2 regions of the Roseateles sp. GW821-FHT09G03 genome follow, and region 1 is predicted to be linked to the other one. Evidence: riboswitches for the same ligand, from Rfam matches in the RefSeq annotation. Region 1 holds a riboswitch; the other holds the start of a gene.
What was found. A riboswitch is a leader RNA that binds a small molecule or an ion and turns the genes downstream of it on or off. The one in region 1 is predicted to bind cobalamin.
Positions count from the first base shown of each region.

Region 2: it holds a riboswitch for cobalamin, as region 1 does, so the genes downstream of both, AC07OZ_RS28170 (TonB-dependent receptor domain-containing protein) here and AC07OZ_RS07140 (TonB-dependent receptor domain-containing protein) in region 1, are expected to answer to the same signal.

Region 1 is NZ_JBWKOK010000001.1:1,592,061-1,603,689, reverse strand. Features, by position in the region: gene AC07OZ_RS07190 (threo-3-hydroxy-L-aspartate ammonia-lyase) at 1-251, shown strand, start outside; gene AC07OZ_RS07185 (M15 family metallopeptidase) at 424-1,392, shown strand; gene AC07OZ_RS07180 (hypothetical protein) at 1,568-2,035, shown strand; gene AC07OZ_RS07175 (phosphohydrolase) at 2,107-2,730, shown strand; gene AC07OZ_RS07170 (TetR/AcrR family transcriptional regulator) at 2,747-3,394, opposite strand; gene AC07OZ_RS07165 (dipeptidase) at 3,513-4,607, shown strand; gene AC07OZ_RS07160 (amidohydrolase family protein) at 4,604-6,685, shown strand; gene AC07OZ_RS07155 (hypothetical protein) at 6,760-7,155, shown strand; gene AC07OZ_RS07150 (RidA family protein) at 7,152-7,559, shown strand; gene AC07OZ_RS07145 (hypothetical protein) at 7,575-8,126, opposite strand; gene AC07OZ_RS07140 (TonB-dependent receptor domain-containing protein) at 8,329-10,233, opposite strand; cobalamin riboswitch at 10,316-10,556, opposite strand; gene AC07OZ_RS07135 (GMP reductase) at 10,565-11,542, opposite strand.
Region 2 is NZ_JBWKOK010000011.1:89,189-100,817, forward strand. Features, by position in the region: gene cobN (cobaltochelatase subunit CobN) at 1-17, opposite strand, end outside; gene AC07OZ_RS28135 (DUF2149 domain-containing protein) at 14-346, opposite strand; gene AC07OZ_RS28140 (hypothetical protein) at 343-804, opposite strand; gene AC07OZ_RS28145 (cobyrinic acid a,c-diamide synthase CobB) at 816-2,222, opposite strand; gene AC07OZ_RS28150 (ABC transporter ATP-binding protein) at 2,302-3,168, opposite strand; gene AC07OZ_RS28155 (FecCD family ABC transporter permease) at 3,165-4,187, opposite strand; gene AC07OZ_RS28160 (ABC transporter substrate-binding protein) at 4,187-5,149, opposite strand; gene cobU (bifunctional adenosylcobinamide kinase/adenosylcobinamide-phosphate guanylyltransferase) at 5,155-5,772, opposite strand; gene AC07OZ_RS28170 (TonB-dependent receptor domain-containing protein) at 5,860-7,815, opposite strand; cobalamin riboswitch at 7,941-8,209, opposite strand; gene AC07OZ_RS28175 (hypothetical protein) at 8,205-8,714, opposite strand; gene pth (aminoacyl-tRNA hydrolase) at 8,716-9,474, opposite strand; gene AC07OZ_RS28185 (50S ribosomal protein L25/general stress protein Ctc) at 9,615-10,232, opposite strand; gene AC07OZ_RS28190 (ribose-phosphate pyrophosphokinase) at 10,352-11,314, opposite strand; tRNA gene AC07OZ_RS28195 (tRNA-Gln) at 11,382-11,458, opposite strand; gene ispE (4-(cytidine 5'-diphospho)-2-C-methyl-D-erythritol kinase) at 11,497-11,629, opposite strand, start outside.

The DNA.
Region 1 (11,629 bases):
TCACCTTCGCGCTGATCCGCCAGCACGTCGACGACGTCCTCACCGCGACTGACGCGGAACTGGTCGACGCCATGGGCTTCTTCGCGTCGCGGATGAAGATGCTGGTCGAGCCGACCGGCTGCCTGGGCTTCGCCGCGGCGAAGGCGATGAAGGACCAGTTGAAGGGCCAGCGCGTCGGCATCGTGATCAGCGGCGGCAACGTCGACATGGCGCGCTTCTGCGAGCTGGTCGGCGCCGCGGCGGCGGCATAGCGGGCGCTCGGGACGCGCGGGGCGCTCCGGTCCTTCCGTGCGCTCCGCGTTACCGCCCGTCACAGCTGCGAGGGACGCGAGGCCGTCGGCGTGACCTTGGTCAATGTCGCGGTCGGAGGCCGATGCCCAGAATGCAATCGCCATCCGTTTTCGACAGCAAGGGGATCCTCGCGTGCAAGCTCATCTCATCGATTCCGTCGGCGCCGCCGGCAAGAACCGCAAGGCCGACGTCGAATCCGTACAGCGTCTGCTGACGGCCCGCCAGCTCTACCGCGGTCGCGTCGACGGCCTGTGCGGCCCGCTGACGGTCGACGGCATCCTGCGCTTCCAGCGCGGTTTCATGAGCAAGCCCGACGGCCGTGTCGATCCCAACGGCGGCACCTTCCGCCGCCTGAGCGCCGCCGCCCCGGCCACCAGCACGCACGCCGCGTCGCCGGCCGCCCGCGTGGCGCCCGCTGCGGTTTCCCGCCCGGCAGCTGCCGCCTCGCATCCCGCGGCCACCCACACCGCCACCTCCGCCCCGGCCACCAGTGCCGGCAGCACCTCCGCGGCGACGCCGCAGAACGTCGCCGCCAGCGGCGATGCCGGCAGCGCCCGCGCCCTGCTGACCACGCTGGTGCCGCGCCCCGACGCGCACACGATGAACCCCGGCCTGGTGGCCGTGTCCTCGTCCTACATGGTCCAGTCGCTGGGCCAGCCGCGTCACTCGTACACGCAGGACTGCCAGCCGCTGACCAACGAGAAGCTGAAGAAGCACATCGTGTCGAAGTCGGTGGGGCCCTTCCGGGCGACCGGCCTGGACCTGGCCGTCGACAGCCTGGCCGCCGTGATGGAAGACATCCGCAAGGAACAGCCCGCCGTCTACGCGGCGCTGGGCACCGCCGGCATGCTCTGCTGCCGCAACATCCGCGGTTCGACGACCGGCATCTCCAACCACTCGTGGGGCACGGCGATCGACCTGACCCTCAACGGCGTCCTGGACCGTCGCGGCGACAGCAAGGTGCAGGTCGGCCTGACGCTGATCGCGCCGATCTTCAATCGCCATGGCTGGTACTGGGGCGCCGCGTTCCGCACCGAGGACGCGATGCACTTCGAGGCCAGCCGCTCGCTGGTCGCGCAGTGGGCGCCGCGTCTGGTCTGAGTCATCTCCCGGCGTCCTGCTGCCCGAGCGACCTGCTGCCCGGGCGGCGGCCGTGGTCGCCGGTCCCGGGCGTCGGTTCCGACCGCCCGGGGGCGCCGCCTGCCGCGACACCCGTTGTTTCAATCTCCGTGACGCGCGCCCACCGGTGCGCGTCGCCGCATGGATACTCGTCATCATGAAGCTCCGCCTGATCTCTGCTTTCCGCCTGCTGGCCCTGTCGGGCCTGGTGATGACCGCCGCCTGCCAGCCCACGCTGGCCGCCTGCAACGTGGCCACGCTGCCCGACGGCTGGGCCGCGGGATCGGCACGCTGGGACGGCGCCTGCGCCGCCGACCGGGCCGACGGCCTGGGCGTGCTCAAGGAGCAGCAGGGCGCCGCCGTGAAGCGCATGTTCCTCGGCCGCGTGGCCAAGGGCGAACTGGCGCTGGGTGTCGTCGACATCCCCGACCAGGGCTACATGGCCGGCCGTTTCGAGCAGGGCAAGCTCGTGCCCAGCGAGGACCGCCAGGTGTTCATCCAGGCCTTCGACGAGGCCGCGAAGGCCGCGACGTCCGTCGCCGACCGCTTCGAGAAGGCGGGCAATGCCGCCTCGGCGAAGTTCTACCGCGCCAAGGCCAAGGCCCTGCGCGAGCAGATGGACTGAGCACGCGGCGGCCGCCGCGGCGGTCGTCCCTGCTGACAGCGCGTGTCCCGGCGCTCGCTACAGTCGATCGCATGACCGACAGCCCCCGCGCCTGGATCCGCCTGCCCTCCGGGGCCGCGCTCGACCTGATCAATCCGTCCCCTGACGCCTGGACCGACGAGGACCTCGCGCTGCGCCTGGCGCGCACCTACCGCTGGGGCGGTGAGTCCGTCTGGCCCTGGCCGCTGTCGGTCGCGCAGCATTCGCTGCTGGTGCTCGCGCTGCGCCGCTCTTGGGCGGAGGAGGCCGGCGAGCCCTTGTCGCCCGCGCTCCAGCGCGCCGAACTCCTGCACGATGCCGAGGAGGGCTTCCTCGGATTCGATTGCATCTCGCCGCTCAAGCGCGTGCTGGGCGAGCCCTTCCGCGTGGTTGGCGACCGGCTGATGGCGGCGATCGCCGTCCGATATCAGTTGCCCGCGTGGACGCCCGCCACGCACGCGACGCACAAGCGCGCCGACAGCACCGCCGCCGCGACCGAGGCCGTGCGCTGCACGGGTTGGTCCGAGCGCGAAGTGCGCGAGGTGCTGGGCATCACCCATCCGGTGCTGGATGCGGATCCGCTGCACGCCGCCTACGGCGGTACGCCGTGGGAGCCGTGGCCGTCCGATATCGCGGCGGGGCGATTCCTCGAAGCGCTGCGTCGGCTCAACACCTGACCCCAGGCGACGCCGCTCAGATGTGCCGTGCGATGGACCGCCAGGCGGCCTCTGCCAGGATCGCTCCCCGGTCCGCCGGGCTCGCCAGCCGGCGACCCGCCAGCCACGATCGGCTGTACCACTCCGCCGCCCCCAGCACGAGCGCCGGGATCAGCTCTTCCGGCAGCGGCATCACGCGCCCGTACTTCACGTCGCGCGCGAAACACGCGTCGATCGGTCCATAACGGGTCGCCATCCGCGTCCGCAGGTCATCCCCGAACGGCCCGCCCGCGACGACTTCGCGGGCGATGAAGTAGAAGCGCGCCAGGTCCGCATGCTCGGTGATCCACTCCACATAGGCGGTGATCAGGGCGTCGACCACCGCGTGGCTGTCCTCCAGTCCGCCGATCCGGGCCGCGATGGCGCGGCTCTGGTCGTCGACCGCCGCGAACAGCAGCGCCGCGACCACGCCTTCCTTGTTCTTGAAGTGGTGATAGATCGTGCCCACACTCTGGCCGCTGGCCGCGCGCAGGTCGTCGATCGTCGTGGCCTCGATGCCGCGCGCGTTGAACGCGGACAGGGCCTGCGCCAGGATCAGCCGCTTGGTCTCGGCGCGGTCGTCCGGGTAGGCGGCCTTCAGTACTTGCTCGGTCCTCGCGACGGCCTTGGCGGTCTTCGTGGGCATGATTAGAATAATCTTCTAGAGTTGTCGGCGGTCCCGTCCGGGGAACCCGTCCAAGGAATTGGAGACCGCGGGGCAATAAGCGCGATCATCCCTCAAAGAACATGGTGTCCACGCACGCATGAAGCCCTCGTTGCTGCCCGTCCTGAACGCCCTCGGTGTCCTGGACAACCCAAACCGGCAATTGCAGCCGCAATTGCAGCCGCATTCGCAGCCGACTCCCGGCGATCGTCAGAAGATGGCGTACGCCAGCAGCGCGCAGGACGTCGATGCGCGTTCGCTGGACGACGCGCTGGCGTCGGGGCTCTATGCGGTCAACGTGACGCTCGGGCATGTGGCCGGGAGCGACGATCCGCGCACCGCCACGGAGCGCGACATCGCCGGCTGGGACTCGTTCATCGCGGCGCATCCGCAGTTGCTCAAGGTGGGCAGGGGCGAGGACCTCGCCACTGCGCGTCGGGAGGGCCGCATCGGCGTCATCTACGGTTTCCAGAACACGGAGATGCTGGGTACCGACGTGGCCGCCGTGGACCACTTCGCCGACCTGGGCGTACGCGTGATCCAGCTGACCTACAACGGCCGCAACGCGGTCGGCTGCGGCGCGACGGTGCCTGACGACGACGGCCTGAGTGCCTTCGGCGCCGAGGTCGTCGAGCGCCTGCAGCAGCGGCGGGTGCTGGTCGACCTGAGCCACAGCAGCGAGCGCACCTGCCTGGACACGCTGCGGCGGGCCACGCACCCGGTCGCGATCACGCACACCGGTTGCCGCGCGATCGCCGATCACCCGCGCAACAAGAGCGATACCGAGCTGCGCCTGCTCGCCGAGCGAGGCGGCGTGGTCGGGCTGTACTTCATGCCCTACCTGCGCCTGAGCGGCCAGCCGCATGCGGAGGACCTCATCGCGCATCTGGAGCACGCGATCGACGTCTGCGGCGAGGACCACGTCGGCCTGGGCTCCGACGGCGGCAGCACGCACTACGACGACATGGCCGCCTACCGCAGGCACCTCGAGGACGAGATCGCGCTGCGCCGCAGCCTGGGCATCGGCGCGCCGGGCGAGACGGCGGACGTGGGCCTGTTCCTGCCGGACCTGTGCGGGCCGGACCAGTACCAGCAGCTGGCGCGGCTGCTGTCGGTGCGTGGCCACCGCGCGGCGCGCATCGAGAAGATCCTGCACGGCAACTTCCGCCGGCTGATGACGGAGACCTGGGAATGAAGACGACGCATCGAATCACGCTGCTGGCGGCCCTGTGCGCCGGGCTGTGGGCACCGGCGGCTCGCGCGCACGACGATCACGAACGCCAATGGGCGCCGACGGCCGCCGACGCGCAGGCGGCGCAGGCTGCCTTGCCCGCGCCGCAGGTCCTGCCGGGCGCGAAGGCGCTGATGTCGCAGGTCCAGATCCACGGCATGACCGTCGGCCGCCAGGCGCTGAGCCGCCACGGCGACGAGGTGCTGGTCGACTACGCCTTCAGCGAGCGCGGCCGCGGCGATCAGCTCCGCGCGCGATGGACGCTCGATGCGCGCGGCCTGCCGCTGCGCTACGAGGCCGAAGGCAACGACTACTGGAAGGTCCCGCTCACGGAACGCTTCGATCGCGCGGACGGCAAGGCGTCCTGGAAGAACCGCGTGGAGCAGGGCGGCACGGCGTGGCCGGAGGCGGGGGCGTTCTACCTGCCCGCCAACGCGCCGCCGGAGTTCACCGGCGTGCTCGCCCGCGCGCTGCTGAAGGCGCCGGGGCAACGCCTGGCCCTGCTGCCGGCCGGTGAGGCGACGCTCACGAAGGGGCCGACGATCGCGGCGGGAGGACGTCGGCTGACGCTGCATCTGATCTCGGGCATCGACTTCACGCCGGTGGCCGTGTGGCTCGACGAACGCCAGCAGACGGCGGCCGTGATCGACGACTGGTTCGAGGTCCTGGAAGCGCGTGACGTGCCGGCACTGGCGCGGTTGTCCGCCGCGCAGCGCGACGCGGACAAGCGCTGGTCCGCCGACCTCGCGAAGCGGATGACGCATGTGCCGCAGGGCGACCTGCTCATCCGCCATGCGCGGCTGTTCGAGCCGCGCGATCTGATCGCACGCGAAGACATGCGGGTGCTGATCCGCGGCGGCTTCATCGTGCGCGTCGAGCCCGACGACGGATCGCCGGCGCCCGCAGGCACCGAGGTCATCGAGGCCGCTGGCCGATTCCTGATGCCGGGGTTGTGGGACGTGCACCAGCATTTCTCCGGCACGGACGGCGTCTTCGACTTGATCGCCGGCGTGACCAGCGCGCGCGACATGGCCAACGACAACGTTCCGCTGATCGAGCGCGTGAAGCGCTTCGATGCCGGCACCGAGCTCGGCCCACGCGTGGTGAAGGCCGGCATCGTCGAAGGCGTCGGTCCGCTGGCCGGCCCGACCGACGTGCGCGTCGAGACCGTCGAGCAGGCGCGCAAGGCGGTCGACTGGTACGCCGATCGCGGCTACGAGCAGATCAAGATCTATTCGTCCTTCAAGCCGGAGCTGGTGCGACCGATCGCCGACATGGCGCATGCGCGCGGACTGCGCGTCAGCGGCCACGTGCCGGCGTTCATGCGGGCGGGGCAGTTCATCGACGCGGGCGCGGACGAGATCCAGCACCTGAACTTCATCGTGCTGAACTTCTTCCCCGAGGTCGCCGACACGCGCGGCAAGGACCGCTACACGGTGATGGCGGAGAAGCTGCTGCAGCTGGACCTCGACAGCGCGCCGGTGACGGGTTTCATCGCGGAGCTGCGGCGCAGGCACACGGTGCTCGATCCAACGGTCGCGATCCTGGAGGGCTTGTACTCGGGCGCGCCGGGCGAGCCGCCGGCGGCGCTGAAGGGCATGGTCGAGCGCTTCCCGCCGACCGTGCGACGGCGGCTGCTGTCCGGCGCGGTGGCGGTGCCGCCGGGCAAGGAGGAGGCGTACCGGCAGGCGCTGCCGCGGCTGCTGCAGCTGGTCAAGCGACTGCACGACGGCGGCGTCACGCTGATGCCGGGCACGGATGCCTTCGCGGGCTACACGCTGCATCGCGAGCTGGAGCTCTACGTGCGCGCGGGCATTCCCAACGCGGAGGTGCTGCGCCTGGCCACGCTGACGCCGGCGCAGGTGCTGGGCGTGGCCGGCCAGCGCGGCGAGATCGCGGCGGGCAAGCAGGCGGACATGGTGTTGCTGGACGGCGATCCGCTGAAGGACATCGCCGCGCTGCGGCAGGTGGTGAAGACGATCAAGGCGGGAAGGGTGTTCGATCCGGCGCAGCTGGAGGCGGCGATGGGGATGACACGATGAACGAGGGGGCTACGAAGTCGATCGATGAGCTCAACGCCTACATCGATCAATGCCACGCGCAAGGCCTGTACATCGTGGAAACGATCAAGGCCGTGAGGCTCAAGTTCTCGATCGGTTTGCGGGAGGCCAAGGAGGTCGTCGCCGCTCGTCCCTGCTGGAACGAGATCGTCCGCGCTTCAGAGCCGTTGCAGCGGGAGGCGATCCGCATCGCGAGCGGCGAAGCTGATCGCGAATTGGTGGAGATGATCGAGCGATTCCTCCGTGGGGAGGACGTGTCGATGGCTGCGGCAAATGCGCTTGAAGCCGCACTGGAGGACCATGCCGACGGCGACGAAGCGATCGAGGACGCGGCGTTGATGCTGGCGTCCTACCGCCCCGGCGGCGGCGACTTCCTGTACGACGAGGACGTCATGAAACAGCCACTCGCCAAGGCGATGGAAAGATTGCGGACACGAAGGGATCACCCATGACCGTTCAACCCGATGCCATCCACCGCTTCAACAGCGGCCTCATCCTCCCCGCCAGCGTGCCGTTCCCCGAGGGCACGGCCTTCGGGCCGTTCGTGTTCCTGTCGGGTCAGCTGGGCAACAAGCCCGGCACGCTGGATCTGGTCGAAGGCGGCATCCGCGCGGAAGCGCTTCAGACGCTGCGCAACATCGAGACCGCGCTCCATGCGCAGGGCCTCGGCGTCGAGCACCTGATGCGCTGCACCGTGATGCTCGCCGACATGGCGGAGTGGGGCGTCTTCAACGAGGTCTACCGCGCGTTCTTCGGCGACCGGCCGCTGCCGGCGCGCAGCGCGTTCGGCTGCAACGGGCTGGCGCTGGGCGCGCGGGTTGAGATCGAATGCATCGCCGCGCGCGCGGCGCCCTGACCGAGGATTCGAGTTTTATGGGGCCGGTTGGAAGGCCACGGCAGTGACGACCCGGGTGGCCTGGTTGTAGTGATCCGACGTGACGATCAGCGCCGTCGTTTCTTCCGACAACCTGTAGCCCTCGGGGCAGACCCGGTTGGTCGACGTGAAGCTGTACGGCAGCGTCGAGGCGTTGGGGTTCGTCGAAAGGACGAAGCAGGTGCCCTCGATGGGGCGCGTGATGACGGGGCTGTCGATCGTGCCTGTCGTCGTGTTCAGCGTGAAGCCGGCAGGCAGTCCGAACTGTGCATCGCGGACCTCGACCTTCAACCCAGTGAGGCAGGCTTGCGTCATGCCACGCGGCTGCAAGGTCCAGGTGCTGCGTTGGTTCAGCTTGTAGGTCAGCGCGTCCTGCGCCGTCTGACCCGTGAGCGGCACGCTGGGCGTGTAGTACACCGTGGGGCGGTCACCCGTGACCTTGCAGTCATCGTCCCCGCCACCGCCGCAGCCGTTGAGCAGCGCCCCGACGGCCAACGCCGCCAGAACGGCCATCACGCCGCGTCCCCAGGACTTCGAAATCCACGCCATCACCCACTCCCCGACTTGTCGTGTTTGTTGCTGAAGGGGCGGGATGCTAAAGGGGGCGCGTGTGGCTTCCGCGCGAAAGCGTCCCCCGCGTCGGGGGAGTCGCTGTGATGGATGCCGCAGTGGCATCGCTACCACTCGATGCGGCGCCGATCGAAGACCGCGCGACTACTTCGCCGCGCGACCCCGATCGGCGTCGAAGGGCTCAGAAGCCCTTCATGTCGTACCGCACCCCGACCCAGGCCTGACGGCCCAGACCCTGGTACGTGTAGACCGGCTGCACGTCGCGGTCTGCGACGTTGAGCACCTTGGCCTCCAGGCGCCACTGCGGCAGGAAGCGCCAGGTCGCGCGCAGGTCCGTCACCGCGTAGGCGCCGAGCTGGGCGCCGACATCGGGCCGCGCGCCGACTTCCGTCAGCGATGCCCCGATGCTCCACACGCCGGTGTCGTAATCGGCGGAGACGCTCTCCTGATGCGCCGCGCGACGCGGCAGGCGAGCGCCCGTCTCGACATTGCGCGCGTCGAGGAAGTCGACCGTCGCGGCCAGGCTCAGGTTGCCGAAGCGATGCGTGCCGCTCAGCGTTGCGCCCTGCAGCTTGGCGTGGCCGATGTTGTCCGCGCAGCCGAAGAAGCCTGCCGGGCACTCGGTGCCGGTGGGATCGGGGTTGTAGACGATCAGGTCGCGGACCTTGTTGCGGTACACCGTGGCCGAGGCGCTGCTCGCGCCGGAGCGCCAGTTCACGCCCAGCTCGATGCTGCGGCCGCGTTCGGGCTGGATGTCCGGACGACCGTAGAACGGGTAGTACAGGTCGTTGAAGGTCGGCGCGCGGAAGCTGGTGCCGGCGAGCGCGCGCACCTTGAGCGTCTCGGTGAGCGCGTAGCTCGCGCCCAGCGTGCCGGTCGTGAAGCCGCCGTAGGCGGAGCTGTCGTCGCGCCGCAGGTTGGCCTGCAGCGAGGTCGCGCCGAACTGGCCCGTGTAGCCCGCGATGTAGGCGTTGTTGTGGCGCTTGAGCGTCTCGGTGACGACGCCGTCGGCCTTCTCCGACAGCCGCTCGTAGGCGAGCAGCAGTTGCTGGTCCGGCGCCAGGCGCAGGGCGTTCTGCCAGGTGGCCTGATCGCGGGTCGTCTTGAACGGCAGCGGATCCGGCGCGCCGGCGCGCGAGTCGTCGATGCCGTGCGTCACCTGCGCGGTGGTGGTCCAGATCGGCGAGAGCGTGCCGCGGTAATCGGCGCTGACGACGCGTGTCGTGAGGTGGTTGCGGAAGTCGGGCGTCGGATCGGCCAGGAAGTCCGGCGGGCCGCCGAAGTTGGCGCTGTCGTATTGCGCGTTGAGCTTGTTCTGCGAGGCGCTCACGCCGATGCGGTGGCCCTCCGCGGGCGTGAAGCCCAGGCGCGCCGTGGCCGCCGTGCGGCGGAAGCCGTCGCGGTCCGGGTTGTAGTAGCCGTTGATGTCGTTCGGGCGGATCGCCGACACGCCGTCGCTGGTCTCGCGGCCGATGCTGGCCGCGTAGTCGAAGCCGGCCTGCGCGCCGCTCAGCGCGAAGTCGGCCTTGCGGGCGTTGTATTCGCCGACGGCGACGCCGCTGGTGATGTTCAGCGGGCCCTGGCCGCGGCGGGTGAAGATCTGGATCACGCCGCCGACGGCGTCCGAGCCGTACAGGCCCGAAGCGGGTCCGCGCAGCACTTCGATGCGCTCGATCTGGTCGAGGCTCAAGGCTTCGAAGGCCGCTTGGCCCAGCGTCGCGGAGCCGATGCGCAGGCCGTCGATCATGACGACGGTGCTGTTGGTGTTGGTGCCGCGCAGCAGGTAGCCGGCGGTCTGTCCGGGACCGCCGTTCTGCAGGATCTGCAGGCCGGCGTAGCGGCGCAGGACCTCTTCGACGCTGGCGGCGCCGCTGTCGCGCAAGGTGTCGCGGTCGATCAGGACGATGTCCGCCACGCTCTTGCTCAAGGCTTGCGGTTCGCGCGTGCCGATGACGACGACGGGATCGAGGGAGGTCTGCGCGAAGGCGCTCGACGCGACGATGGACAGGGCGGGCAGGGCGACCAGCGCGGTCGCCGAAGCACGGGCGACGGCGCGCAGCGCGGCGCGGGGAGAAGAGGCTTGCATGTCGGAATCGGAAAAGCAGCGGCAGACGGCCGCTTCCCCGCGGCCGCATGCGGAATGGACGCGCCATCCTCCTGGAAGGACGGCGACGATCCGCCTGTTGGCCGGTATCCGGGCTGTCGGAAGAATGAACCCGTGTTGCCTTCCCGGACGACCGTCCAGTGGTTTCAGACACGAGCCGCGCGCTTCAAGAACGCGCCTTCCGCTTACCGTTGCGGGGGCAGCTCAGGTTGGGGCCACGACCGTGCGGGTGCGGCCCCTCCTGATTCCCGTTGAACTGCGCCGGCAGGGAGCCGGGCGCGAGCACCAACGGGCCGGATGATACCGGGCTGCCTTACATGAACAGGTGCTCGCCGGCGTTTTCTCCGCCGAGGACCACGTAGTTCACCTTGCGCAGATCGCCGAGGGCGCGGCCGCCGGCGTAGGAGATCGAGCTCTGCAGGTCCTCCTCCATCTCGCGCAGCGTGTCGGCCAGATGACCCTTCACGGGCTCGAGGATGCGCTTGCCTTCGACGTGCTTGTACTCGCCCTTGTTGAAGTCGGACGCGGAGCCGTAGTACTCCTTGTAGCGCTTGCCATCGACCTCGACGGTGTTGCCCGGCGATTCCTCATGACCCGCGAAGAGCGAGCCGATCATTACCATCGATGCCCCGAAGCGCACGCTCTTGGCGATGTCGCCGTGATGGCGGATGCCACCGTCGGCAATGATGGGCTTCGTGGCCACGCGGGCACACCACTTCAGCGCCGAGAGCTGCCAGCCGCCGGTGCCGAAACCGGTCTTCAGCCGCGTGATGCAGACCTTGCCCGGTCCGATGCCGACCTTGGTCGCGTCGGCGCCCCAGTTCTCCAGGTCGATGACGCCTTCGGGCGTGCCGACGTTGCCGGCGATGACGAAGGTGTCCGGCAGCTTGTGCTTGATGTGGGCGATCATGCGCTGCACGGCGTCGGCGTGGCCGTGGGCGATGTCGATGGTGATGTAGTCGGCGCCGAGGCCTTCAGCGGCCAGGCGGTCGATGATCGCGTAGTCCGCCTCCTTGACGCCGGCGCTGATGGAGACCAGCAGGCCCTTGTCGCGCATCGTGCGGGCGAAGGCGACGGCATCGAGGTCGAAGCGGTGCATCACGTAGAAGTAGCCGTTGGCGGCCAGCCATTCGGTGATGGACTCGTCGACGACCGTCTTCATGTTCGCGGGCACCGCCGGCAGCTTGAAGCGGCGGGGGCCGAACTCGACGGAAGTGTCGCACTCGCTGCGGCTGTTCACGCGGCACTTGCGCGGCAGCAGCAGGATGTTGTCGTAGTCAAAGATTTCCATGGTCCAAAGTCGCAAAGTCGGGCTGCGTTGATGCAGTGCACGCCCTGGGCTGCGAGCGCTTGACTTGGGACCCGGCCAAAAAAATAC
Region 2 (11,629 bases), on a different contig from region 1:
AGGGACGCGATCCTCATGGCTTGGGCGCTTCCCCGGCCTCGGGCACGTAGATGATGGAGCCGTCCTTCATCTTGTACGCGACGCCGGCGCGTTCGCCCTGGCCTTCGGCGTTGCCGCCGTTGCCGCGGTACTTGATCTCCTGGCCGTCCTTGCGCACGATGATCTCCATGCCCGGCTGGCCGGGATTGCGGATCACCGTCTCGTCCGCGTGCGACTGCTGCTGCAACGCGACCGCCGTCAGCAGCGCGACGACCAGCACAAGGAACACGTCCACCAGGTTCACGGCGGACAGCATCGGATCGTCATCCTCCTCGGCGAGGATGGAGAGGCGGCGGCCGGCGCTCATGCCCAGCCCTGTTCGGTCTTGATGGCGAGCAGTTCCGCCAGCAGCCAGCGACGGCGGATCGAATACACGACCAGCGCGATCGCCGCCGCGGCCAGAGCGAGCACCACGCCCGAGAACGCCGAGCTGAAGACCGCCAGCGCGGCCTGGCCCTGGCCGGCGGCGACGCTCTGCAGCGCCGGGCCGAGCGGCACCATCGTGGCGATCAGCCCCAGCAGCGGCGCGACACGGCCCAGCAGGCGCGGCGCCTCCAGGCTGCGGACGATCTGGAGCTCCAGCGTCTCCAGGTTGCTGGTCGCGTGCACCTTCAACTGGCGATAGCCCGGCTGACGCCGCTGCACGGCCTCCATCACCGTGGCGCCCGCCGTCCACAACGAATAGACGAAGCCGAGGGCAACAAGGATCAGCACCGGCCACAACAGGGCCTGCGCGATGTGGGCGAATCCGGATTCGAGGAACATGGTCGTGGGGCTCAGGGCTTGGAAGAAGAATCGGTGCCGCCGAAGAACGCCGAGATGGCGTCCGGGTTCGACGGGAAGTAGTGGTGGACGTAGCTCGCGCGCAGCGAGCCGAAGGCATAGAGACGCTCGGCGGCGCGGCCGGCGTTCGGATTGGTGGCCGTGGCGATCGGAGACAGCGGCGTCTCCATCGCGGAGTAGTGGAAGGTGTGGCCTCGGAGCTCGCCCTCAGGCCAGGCGATCGTCTGCAGCCCCAGCGCGGCCAGCCGCTTCTGCATGGCCGCGCGGCCCGGCATCTGCGCCGCCATCGCATGCGCCACGCCGTCGGCATCGCTCAGCTCGTCGAGCAGCACCAGCATGCCGCCGCATTCGGCGAGCAGCGGCTTCGCAGCTTCCAGGTGCGACGCCAGCGCACCGAAGAAGCGCGGATGTTCTAGGAGCGTCTCGGCATGCAGCTCCGGATAACCGCCAGGCAGCCACAAGGCGTCGCACTCGGGAAGATCCTCGCCCGCGATCGGACTGAACTCGCGCACATCCGCGCCCAGGTCGCGCAGCAGGTCGAGATTCGCCGGGTAGATGAAGGAGAAACACGCGTCGTTCGCGACCGCGATCCGCTTGCCTTTCAGCGACGGACCCTGCGGGAGACCGAGCCCGAGACGGGAGGCCGGGGGCCCCTTTTCTCCATCTCCCTCCTTTGCTTGCCTGCCGGCAAGCAAATTCCCTCCTTGAGTTACGAAAAGGGGCCCCCGGCCTCCCGTCTCCGATCCGCTCTGGAAGAAGTCATTGACCGAGCCAGCCTCCCACGCATCCGCCCAGGCATCCAGCTGCTGGTCGATCTCCGGTAGCTCAAGAGCCTGCACCAGTCCCAAGTGCCGTTCAGGGAGTGAAAGCGCCACGTCACGCTTCAACGCGGCAATCAATGGAAGATCGTCCGGCAGCCCTTCGGCCACCATGCGCGCGTGCGCATCACTGCCCACACGATTGGCAATCACGCCAGCCACTTGAATGTCATCGCGGAATCGCGCCAGCCCCGTCGCCAACGCCGCAAAGGTCTGCGCCATCGCCGATGCATCCAGCACCACGATCACCGGCAGCCCGAAGGTCGCGGCCAGATCCGCACTGCTCGGCTTGCCGTCGAAGAGCCCCATCACGCCTTCGACCAAGATCAGGTCCGCGTTCTCCGCCGCCCTCGCAAGCAGTTGCCTGCAGTGCGCCTCGCCCCCCATGAACAGGTCGAGCTGGTAGACGGTGTGACCGCTCGCGCGCTCCAGCACCATCGGGTCGAGATAGTCCGGACCGGTCTTGAAGACACGCACGCGCAGCCCGCGTCGGCGCGCCGCACGCGCCATCGCGGCGGTCACGCTCGTCTTGCCCTGGCCGGAAGCCGGAGCGCTGATCAGGAAGGCAGGGCAGGCAGTCATCGTGAGAGGAGCAGGATCAATCGGGCGTTGGTGATGGTGGTGGTGACGCCGACGGCGTCGACATGCATGTCGGCGGCGCTCATTCGTTGAGCGCGATCCAGCGGCCCCGCACCTGCAGGATCAGCAGTCGCCCGTGGAAGACGCGTTGCAGCGCGTCGTGCGTCGCCGGCTCGTGCGGCGCGCCTTCGTGGACGATGCGGCCGCCGTCCATCACGACGAGCGTGTCCGCCTGCAGCGCGACGTTGAGCTCATGAAGGACGCTGACGACCGCTCCGCCCGCGGCGACGCGCTCGCGCACGATGCGCGCCCAATCGCTCTGATGCGGTGGATCCAGGTGAGCCAGGGGCTCGTCCATCAGCAGCACGCCGGCACGCACGGCCAAGGCGCGTGCCAGCAGAACGCGCTGCCGCTCGCCGCCGGACAAGCTGCCCAGCGCGCGGTCCTTCCATTCCCAGCTCTGCGTCTGGCGCATCGCATGCTCGACCGCCGAGTGATCGGCGGCGCTCGCCGGCGCCAGCCACGGCTGATGCGGCAGGCGGCCCAGCATGGCGATGTCGTAGGCGGTGAGGTCCTCCGAGGCCGCTTCGTTCTGACCGAGCCAGGCAATCTGTCGCGCGCGGTGCTTCGCTGGCCACGCGGTCCACGGCTTGTCGTCGAGGGTCAAGGTGCCGTCGAAGGGCAGCAGCCCTGCGATCGCGCGCAGCAGCGTCGACTTGCCAGCGCCGTTCGGCCCGACGATCGCCGTCCATGCGCGCGGCGCGAGCGCCAGCGTCAAGGCGTGCAGCACCGGCCGATGGCTCAAGGACAGCGACTTCAGATCGATGCGCAGCGACGGCACGTGGCCGAGATCGACGTGACGCGTGCCGATGTCTCCGCCGTCGAGGTCGCCGTCGACCTGGCCATCCACCGCCGAGCGGCCGGCTTCATCGAATCGGGCGGCGCTCATCGCGAACCTCCCATGCCGCCGAAATGCGCCTTGCGTCTATGCATCAGCCAGAGCAGGTAGCTGCCGCCGAGCAGCGCGGTGATGATGCCCACCGGCAGTTCCTGCGGCGCGATGACCCAGCGCGCGGCGATGTCGGCGGCAAGCAGCAGCGCACCGCCGGTGAGCGCCGAGAGCAGCAGCAGCGCGCCATGGGTCGTCGGTCCCCAGCTGCGCACGAGGTGCGGCGCGACCAGTCCGACGAAGGCGATGAGGCCGCATTGCGCGACCGCCGCGCCGGTCGCGAGCGAGAGCGCGGCGATGAGCAGCAGGCGGATCAGCGTGAGCCGCTGTCCGAGCGAGCGCGCGGTGTCCTCGCCCAGCGTCAGCGCATCGAGCGTGCGGCTGCAGCCCAGCGCGACCAGCAGGCACAGCGCCATCGCGACGACCATGACCTGCACCGCGCTCCAGCCGACGTAGCCGGTGCTGCCGAGCATGAAGGCCTGCATCGCCCGCAGGATGTCGGGGTTCATCAGCGTCAGCAGCGCGGAGCCGGAGCCCAGCACGACGCCGACGACGACGCCCGCGAGCAGCAGGCGCAGGCTCTGCGTGACGCCGCGCGCGAGCACGAGCGTGAGCAGCACTGCACCGATCGCGCCGGCGAAGGCCGCACCGGTCATGCCGACGCGCAGCGCGAGTGCCGCCGCCGCCGGCGAGACGCCCATGACGAAGAGCAGCGCCGCGACGCCGAGCGAAGCGCCCGCGGAGCAGCCCAGCAGATAGGGATCGGCGAGCGGATTGCGGAAGAGGCCCTGCGCGATGGCGCCGGCCAGCGCCAGCAGCGCGCCCGCGAGCCACGCGCCGATGGAGCGCGGCGCGCGGATGTCCCAGAGGATCATGCGCATCGTGTCGCCGCCCTCGGTCCACGGGCTCCAGCCCATGCTGCCGATGGCCAGGCCCAGTGCCAGCAGCACGGCGCCGAGCAGCAGCAGCGCCGTCAGCTGCGCCGCGGTCTTGGCGGAGAGCAGGGAGGACGCGCGCATCAGCGCATGCCCCCCGGCGGCGCGTTGAAGGGGACCGTGGGCAGCGGCACGGGACCGGCGGCCGCTTCGCGCAGGCAGCGCGCCATCAGCGCGGCCGCTTCCGACATGCGCGGTCCGGGCCGCACGAGCACGTCGGACTCCGACGGGATCCAGACGCAGAGGCGCTGGTTCTTCACCGCGCGGATCGCGGGCCAGCCCGGGCGCTGCGGTAGTCCCGCGGCGTTGCGCTGGCCGACCATGATGACCTGCGGGTCGGCGCGGACGATGAATTCAGGGTTGAGCTTGGGGAAGGGGCCGAGCTCGGCCGGGATGATGTTCTTCGCGCCGAGCCGCGTCAGGATCTCGCCCATGAAGGACGCGGTGCCCGCGCCGTAGGGGCCGGCGTCGACCTCGTAGTAGACGCTGAGGCCGCGGGCGCCGGGCGGCAGTGTGGCGGCGCTCTGCGCGATGTGGCCGTCGATGCGGTTCCACAGCCGGCGCGCGTCGTCCTCCTTGCCGAGGATCTGCCCCATCTTGCCCAGCACGCGCTGGACGTCGTTCATGCTCTTGGGCTCCAGCGCGACGACCTTCAGGCCCAGGCCTTCGAGCCGGTCGATGACGCGCGCGGAGACGCCCAGGACGACGACGTCCGGCTTGAGCGCCACCAGCGCCTCGATGCTGGTGTCGTCGAGACCGCCCAGGCGCGGCAGCTTCTGCACGCTCACCGGGAAGTTGGAGAAACGGTCGACGCCGACGACCTTCGCGCAGTCGCCGAGCTCGCAGATGGTCTCGGTCAGCGAGGGCAGCAGGCTGACGATGCGCCGCGGCACCTCGGGCAGCGTCACGGTGTGGCCGCGGTCGTCCTTCAGCGTGATCGGCGCGGCGACCGCGTTCATCGCGTGCGTCGCGATCATTCCCAGCAGCACGCCGCCCACGGCGGCCTGTCGCGTGAGTCCGATCGCGCCTCGCATCCAGCGTCCCATCGACTTCATCCGTTGCTCTCCTCGTTCGCTTCGTTCGCTTCGTTCGCGCCATGGGCGCTGTGGCTCGCGCCGTCCAGGTCCTCGACCGGTCGTGTCCATGGCTGTCCCGCCACCATCAGGGTGAGCTGGGCGCACTGCCGCGCGACGAGCTGGTTGAGCCAGCCGAGTTCATCCACGTAGGCGCGCACCTCGCGCCCCATCGGCATCACGCCCCAGCCGACCTCGTTGGACACGAAGACCACCGGCGACGCCAGTTGCGGCAGCAGGCGCTGGAGGTCGGCGCATTCGGTGCGCCAGTCCTCGAGTCGCGGTGCGCCGTCCATCGGCATCAGCCAGTTCGTCAACCACAGGGTCAGGCAATCGACGACGACCAGGCGCTGCGGCGACGACGCGGCCCGCAAGGCCTCGCACAGATGCAGCGGTGCCTCGAGGGTGTCGAAGCCCGCCGGCCGGTCGGCGCGATGGCGGGCGATGCGGTCGCGCATCTCGTCGTCATGGGCCTCGGCGGTCGCGACGACGGTGACGCGGTGCCCCGGCGTGCGCGCCCAGCGCAGCGCGAGGCGCTCCGCGTGGCGCGACTTGCCGCTGCGCTGGCCGCCGACGATCAGGTGATGAGCGGACATCCGGAACCTCCAGTGAAAGCCGGGCAGAGAGGGCCCGGCATCGAATGCTGAAGTGCAGACCTTACCGCCAGGGCCTGCAGCCTCGGATCACAGCGACGGGGAATAACGCAGCGTGACGAACCAGGTGCGCGGTGCCTGCTGGTAGAAATTCGCCGTCTGGTAATCGCGGTTGAAGGCGTTGTCGACATTCAACTGCAGACGCCAGTCCTTCGCGAAGGCGTACTGCGCGTCCAGGTTGAGCAGGCCGTAGCCGCCCAGCCGGATCTTGTTGGCCGCGTCGTCGAAGCGTTGGCCGGAGCCGACCACGCTGGCGCCCAGCGTCCAGGCCTGCACCGAGGTTTCCGCGCGCAGCGTGCCGAAACGCTTGGCGCGGCGCTGCAGTTGGCGGCCGCTGTTGGCGTCGGTGGGATCCAGGAAGTCCGCCGTGGCGCTCAGGTTCACGGGTCCCAGCTGCGCGCCGCCCTTGAGGCTGGTGCCCTTGAGCAGCGCCCGGGCGACGTTGCTGTAGCAGCCGGTCGTCGAGCGGCAGCTGCCGGCCGCGCCGAAGGCGATCAGGTCGGTGACGCGGTTGTGGAAGGTCGTGACCGCGAAGTCGAAGTCGCCTTGGCCCCAGGCCAGGCCGGCTTCGCGGTTCTGCGCGCGCTCGGGCCGCAGTTCCTCGAATCCCTTGCTGGTGTCGGGACCGTAGACGCTGCCGCGCTGGTACAGCGTGGGCGCGCGGAAGGCGTTGCCGGCCGAGGCCGTGACGCGCCAGCCGCCGCCGAGCTTGAAGCCCGCCGCGAGGCTGCCGGTGTCGATGCCGCCAAATTCGCTGTCGTCGTCATGCCGGCCGTGGGCCTGCAGGCTGAAGGCGCCCAACGTGCCGAGGTAGCTCAGGCCGACCGCGTTCTGGTCGCGGGTGCCCTTGCCGCCGCCGACGAGGTCGGTGTTGACCAGGCGATCCTCGCGGCGCTCCAGCAGGCCGTTGAGCTGGTGCTGCTCGTTGATCCGGTAGAAGCCCTGCAGCGAGGCGCTGCGGATGCGGGTCTTCGTGAGGTAGGGCGAGCTGGGCTTGGTCTCGTAGTTCTCTTCGGACTGGCCCGCCGAGAGCTGGGTGGACAGCGCGGAGGACCAGGTGGAATTCAGGCTCAGCTTGCCCGCCAGCGTCTCGGTGACGCCGCGGTCGTCGGCGTTCTTGCCGGCGTCGTAGCCGGCGTTGCTGCGGCTCTTCAGGCCGAGGAACTCCAGGCGCTGGCCTTCGGCCACGCGGCCGCCCAGGCGCAGGCTGCCGCTGTAGTTGCGCCAGCCGTCGGCGTCGGGGTTGTAGCTCTTGGCCGTCGTGTTCAGGTAGGCGTTGAAGCCGGTGCCACGGTCGAGCGCGAGCGAGCCGGCGTAGTCGAAGTCCGCCGTGCCGCCGCTGATGCCGACGTCGGCCTTCACCTGGCCGAGGTTGCCGCCGCCGATGCCGAGGTCCAGCTGCGTGCGGCCCGCCCCCTTGCGCGTGAAGATCTGCACCACGCCGCCGATGGCGTCGGAACCGTACAGGGCGCTGGCCGGGCCCTTGAGGACCTCGATGCGCTCGATCTGCGAGACCGGGAGGTTCTGCCAGCTGGCGCCGCCGGAGGACTGGCCGTCCACGCGCACGCCGTCGATGAGGACCACGGTGTGGCGGGTCTCGGCACCGCGCACGAAGACGGAGGTCGTGTTGCCCGGTCCGCCGTTGCTGGTCATCTGCAGGCCCGCCACGTTGCGCAGCAGCGTGGCGATGTTGCCGAAGCCCTGGCGCTCGATGGTGTCGCGGTTGATGACGGTGAGGTCGGCGGCGACGTCGGACAGCTTCATCGGGCTGCGCGTGCCGGTGACGGTGACTTCGTCGAGCCGGCTCGCGGGGGAGCCTGCGGGGGAAGCAGAAGAAGATGCGGGGGAAGGGGCAGGGGAGGACTGCGCGGACGCGGCCGGGGAGAAGGCCAGGAGCGTCAGGAGCTGCGATGAGGCGAGCGCCATCGGGGTGAGGACGGACAGCGAGCGGGCACCAGCGCGCGCGCGCGAAACGAACGGAAGCATGAGGAACGGACCAACGACGGAGTTCAGACGCCTGCTCACCCGCAGGGCCTCTGAGAAACGGCATCGCCCGCTCGTCGTCGAGTCGTCCTGGTGAATGCTCACGAAGGACGCGTCGCGCGATCGGCTGGAGACGCCACCTGTTGGCCGGTATCCGGGCTGGTGGCCGCTGCCTGTGTCCTTCCCAGCGCGGACGCGCCAGTGGACGTGGGGACAGGCAGTGCCGGCTGCCGCCCGGTGTTCCTTCGTCAGGATCCCGGGCGCGCGGCCGGCGGCCACTTACCGTTGCGGGGACAGCTCAGGTTGGTTCGCGCATCGGGGATGCGACCGCTTCCTGATTCCCGTTTAACTGCACGGACGCAATGTCCGCGCGAGCACCAACGGCGCGCATTCTAACGAGGTGTGGGCGTCGTGGCGTCGGCGCCCGTCGTGGGCCTGGGCTGCAATGCGCCGTCAGGCGACGTGGGCACCTTGGGCTTCTTCTTCGGCGGCTTCTTGGGATCCTTGGGCTTGGGCTTCTTCGGATCCGCGGGTTTCGCTGGTTTCGTCGCGCGCTGCCCCGGCAGGCGGCCGTCGATGCCGGCGGCCTTGGGCGGCGTCTTGGCGGCCTGGCGTTCGCGCTCCCGCTCGCGTGCGGCCAGGTCGCGCGTCTCGGCGGCCGTGCGCTTGCGCGCGGCATCGGTCTCCTTGGGATCGACCTGGTCCTTCGGCACCTCGGCCGTGCGGCCTTGCCCGTCAGGGCAGGGGGTGCTGCGCAAGTCCTGACCCTCCGGGCCGCAGCGGTAGAAGCCGAAGGTCTTTTCCTGCTGCGGGGGCGCCTTGGGGACCTCCTGCGCGTTCGCCGCGCCAAGCTTGAGGACCAGAACAGCAGTCGTCAGGATCAGGGCGGCGCGCGCGGGCATGTCAGTCTCCGGGGATAGGGGGTGGGGCAGTGGGAACAGCAGGGGCAGGGGTGGCCGCGAGTGCCGTCGCGGGGGTCGCGGCAGTTCCGGTGGCGGCAAGCGGGGCGCCAGCCGTCGGCACGGCGCCTGCGGCGCCGGGCTTGGGTGGCAGGTTGGCGGGTCTGGGCGGCTTGGGACGCGGCGGCTTGGCGTGCAGCAACGCCACGGCCTTGGCCATGTCGCCGCCGGTCATCAGCTTGAAGGCCTCGAGCGACTTGCCGATGCTGTCCTCGACCGCCTGGCGCTCCGCCAGTGGCGGCTTGCGCAGCACGTAGCCGGCGACCTCGTCGCGGTGGCCCGGATGGCCGATGCCCAGGCGCAGGCGCCAGAAGTTCCCGCTGCCCAGTTGGGCCTGCATGTCCTTCAGGCCGTTGTGGCCGGCATTGCCGCCGCCCTGCTTGAGCTTGTGCTCGCCGGGTGCGATCTCGAGCTCGTCGTGGATGGCGAGGATCTCTTCCGGCGCGATCTTGAAGAAGCGCGCCAGCGCCGCCACCGACTTGCCCGAGAGGTTCATGTAGGTCATCGGCTGCAGCAGCCAGATCGGACCCGAGGCGCCCGGTGCGTCGTTGACGCGCGCGACCAGGCCGGAGTACTTGACGTCGAGTTGCGGCGTGACCTTCAGGCCGCGCGCCAGCGCATCGATCCACCAGAACCCGGCGTTGTGGCGGGTGTCCTCGTATTCAGGGCCGGGATTGCCCAGGCCGACAAAGAGACGAATCATGGGGCGCGATTATCAGTGTCGAGCTGAAAAGCAGAAGGCCCCGCAAGCGGGGCCTTCTTTGGGGGGAGATGCCACCCCGGAAGGGGCATCCCACGCTACGGACGCGCTCCTCGTCAGGCGCACGTCCGGAGACGAAGAAATTACTTCTTCTTCTTCTTCTTGTCGTCGGCCGGGGCAGCTGCCACGACGATGACTTCTTCCGCCGCGGCCGGGACCGGGGTGGCGACCACCGGGTTCGGCTTGCCGTGCGTGACGATCTTGATGTGATCGGCCAGCTTCAGGTCGTTCACGTGGATCGAGTGACCCATCGTCAGACCGCTCAGGTCGACTTCGATGAACTCCGGCAGCTGTTGCGCCAGGCAGGTGATTTCCAGCTGGGTCAGCACGTGGTTCACGGTGCCCTTGTCGGTCTTGACGGCCGGCGACTCGGCTTCACCGACGAAGTGCAGCGGCACCTTCTTGGTGATCTTGGTCGTGGCGTCGACGCGCTGGAAGTCCACGTGCAGCACTTGCTGCTTGTACGGGTGCATCTGGAAGTCACGCAGCAGCACTTGCGTGGTCTTGCCGTCCACTTCCATGTCGAGGATGGAGCTGTGGAAAGCTTCCTTCTTCATGGCATGGAACAGCGCGTTGTGATCCAGCTCGATGACGGCCGGCTCGCCAGCACCGTAAACGATGCCCGGAACCTTGCCAGCGTGACGCAGGCGGCGGCTCGCTCCGGTCCCCTGCAGCTTGCGCTCAAAAGCGACGAATTTCATATCAATCTCCAAGATGGACGGAGCGCCAGGATTGACGCTCCGGATGAAGGCCCCGCGACCAGGCGCCTTCGCGAAACAGCCGCTGTCCTTGCGGGCAGCGGCCGGAACTCAGGACGCGATCAGAAGTTGTTGTTCTGCTCGCTAAAGAGGGAGGTCACCGATTCACCGTCCGAAATGCGGCGGATGGTCTCGGCGAACAGGAACGCCACCGACAGCTGGCGGATCTTGCCGCAGGCCTTGGCGGTTTCCGACAGCGGAATCGTGTTGGTGATGACGACTTCGTCCAGCATGGAGCCGGCGATGCGCTCGATCGCCGGGCCCGACAGGATGGGGTGCGTGCAGTAGGCGAAGACGCTCTTGGCGCCGCGTTCCTTCAGCACTTCCGCCGCCTTCACCAGCGTGCCGGCGGTGTCGATCATGTCGTCCATGATCACGCAGTTGCGGCCGTCGATCTCGCCGATGACGTGCATCACCTCGGAGACGTTGGCCGACGGACGGCGCTTGTCGATGATCGCCAGGTCGCAGCCCAGTTGCTTGGCCAGCGCACGGGCGCGGACCACGCCGCCTACGTCGGGGCTGACCACCACCAGGTCCGCGTAGTTGCGGGCCTTCAGGTCCGACAGCAGCACGGGCGAGGCGTAGATGTTGTCGACCGGGATGTCGAAGAAGCCCTGGATCTGGTCCGCGTGCAGGTCCATCGTCAGGACGCGCTCGACGCCGACGGTCTCCAGCAGGTTGGCCACGACCTTGGCCGAGATCGGCACGCGCGTCGAACGCGGGCGGCGATCCTGGCGCGCATAACCGAAGTAGGGGATCACGGCGGTGATGCGGCGCGCGCTGGCGCGCTTCATCGCATCGACCATGATCAGCAGTTCCATCAGGTTCTCGTTCGTCGGCGCGCAGGTGGGCTGGACGATGAACACGTCGCGGGCGCGGACGTTCTGCTGGATTTCAACAGCCACCTCGCCATCGGAAAACCGACCGACCACGGCTTTTCCGAGCTCGAGGCCCAGATGCGTGGCGATTTCTTTGGAGAGGGTCGGGTTTGCGTTACCCGTGAAGAGGACGGTATTGAGCAGCACAGCGGGCCATCCTTAGACTTATGGCCCGGTGGCCAACCCAGCGGGTCCCGGATTGAAACTGAAAATTTGGCAGGGGAGGAAGGACTCGAACCCTCGCATGTCGGAATCAAAATCCGATGCCTTGACCAACTTGGCGACTCCCCTACACCGGACACTGTTCGTGGAACAGCACCCTACAACCTTCAATCTTCGGCCCAGCCCCGCAAAGGGTGAACCGACAGACTGCGACACATTTTTCCGACCCAACCATCCGGGAGTTTTTCGAACTCACCTTCCGGTGTCGCCTTGAGATTGCTCTCAGAGCCGGAAACTGCA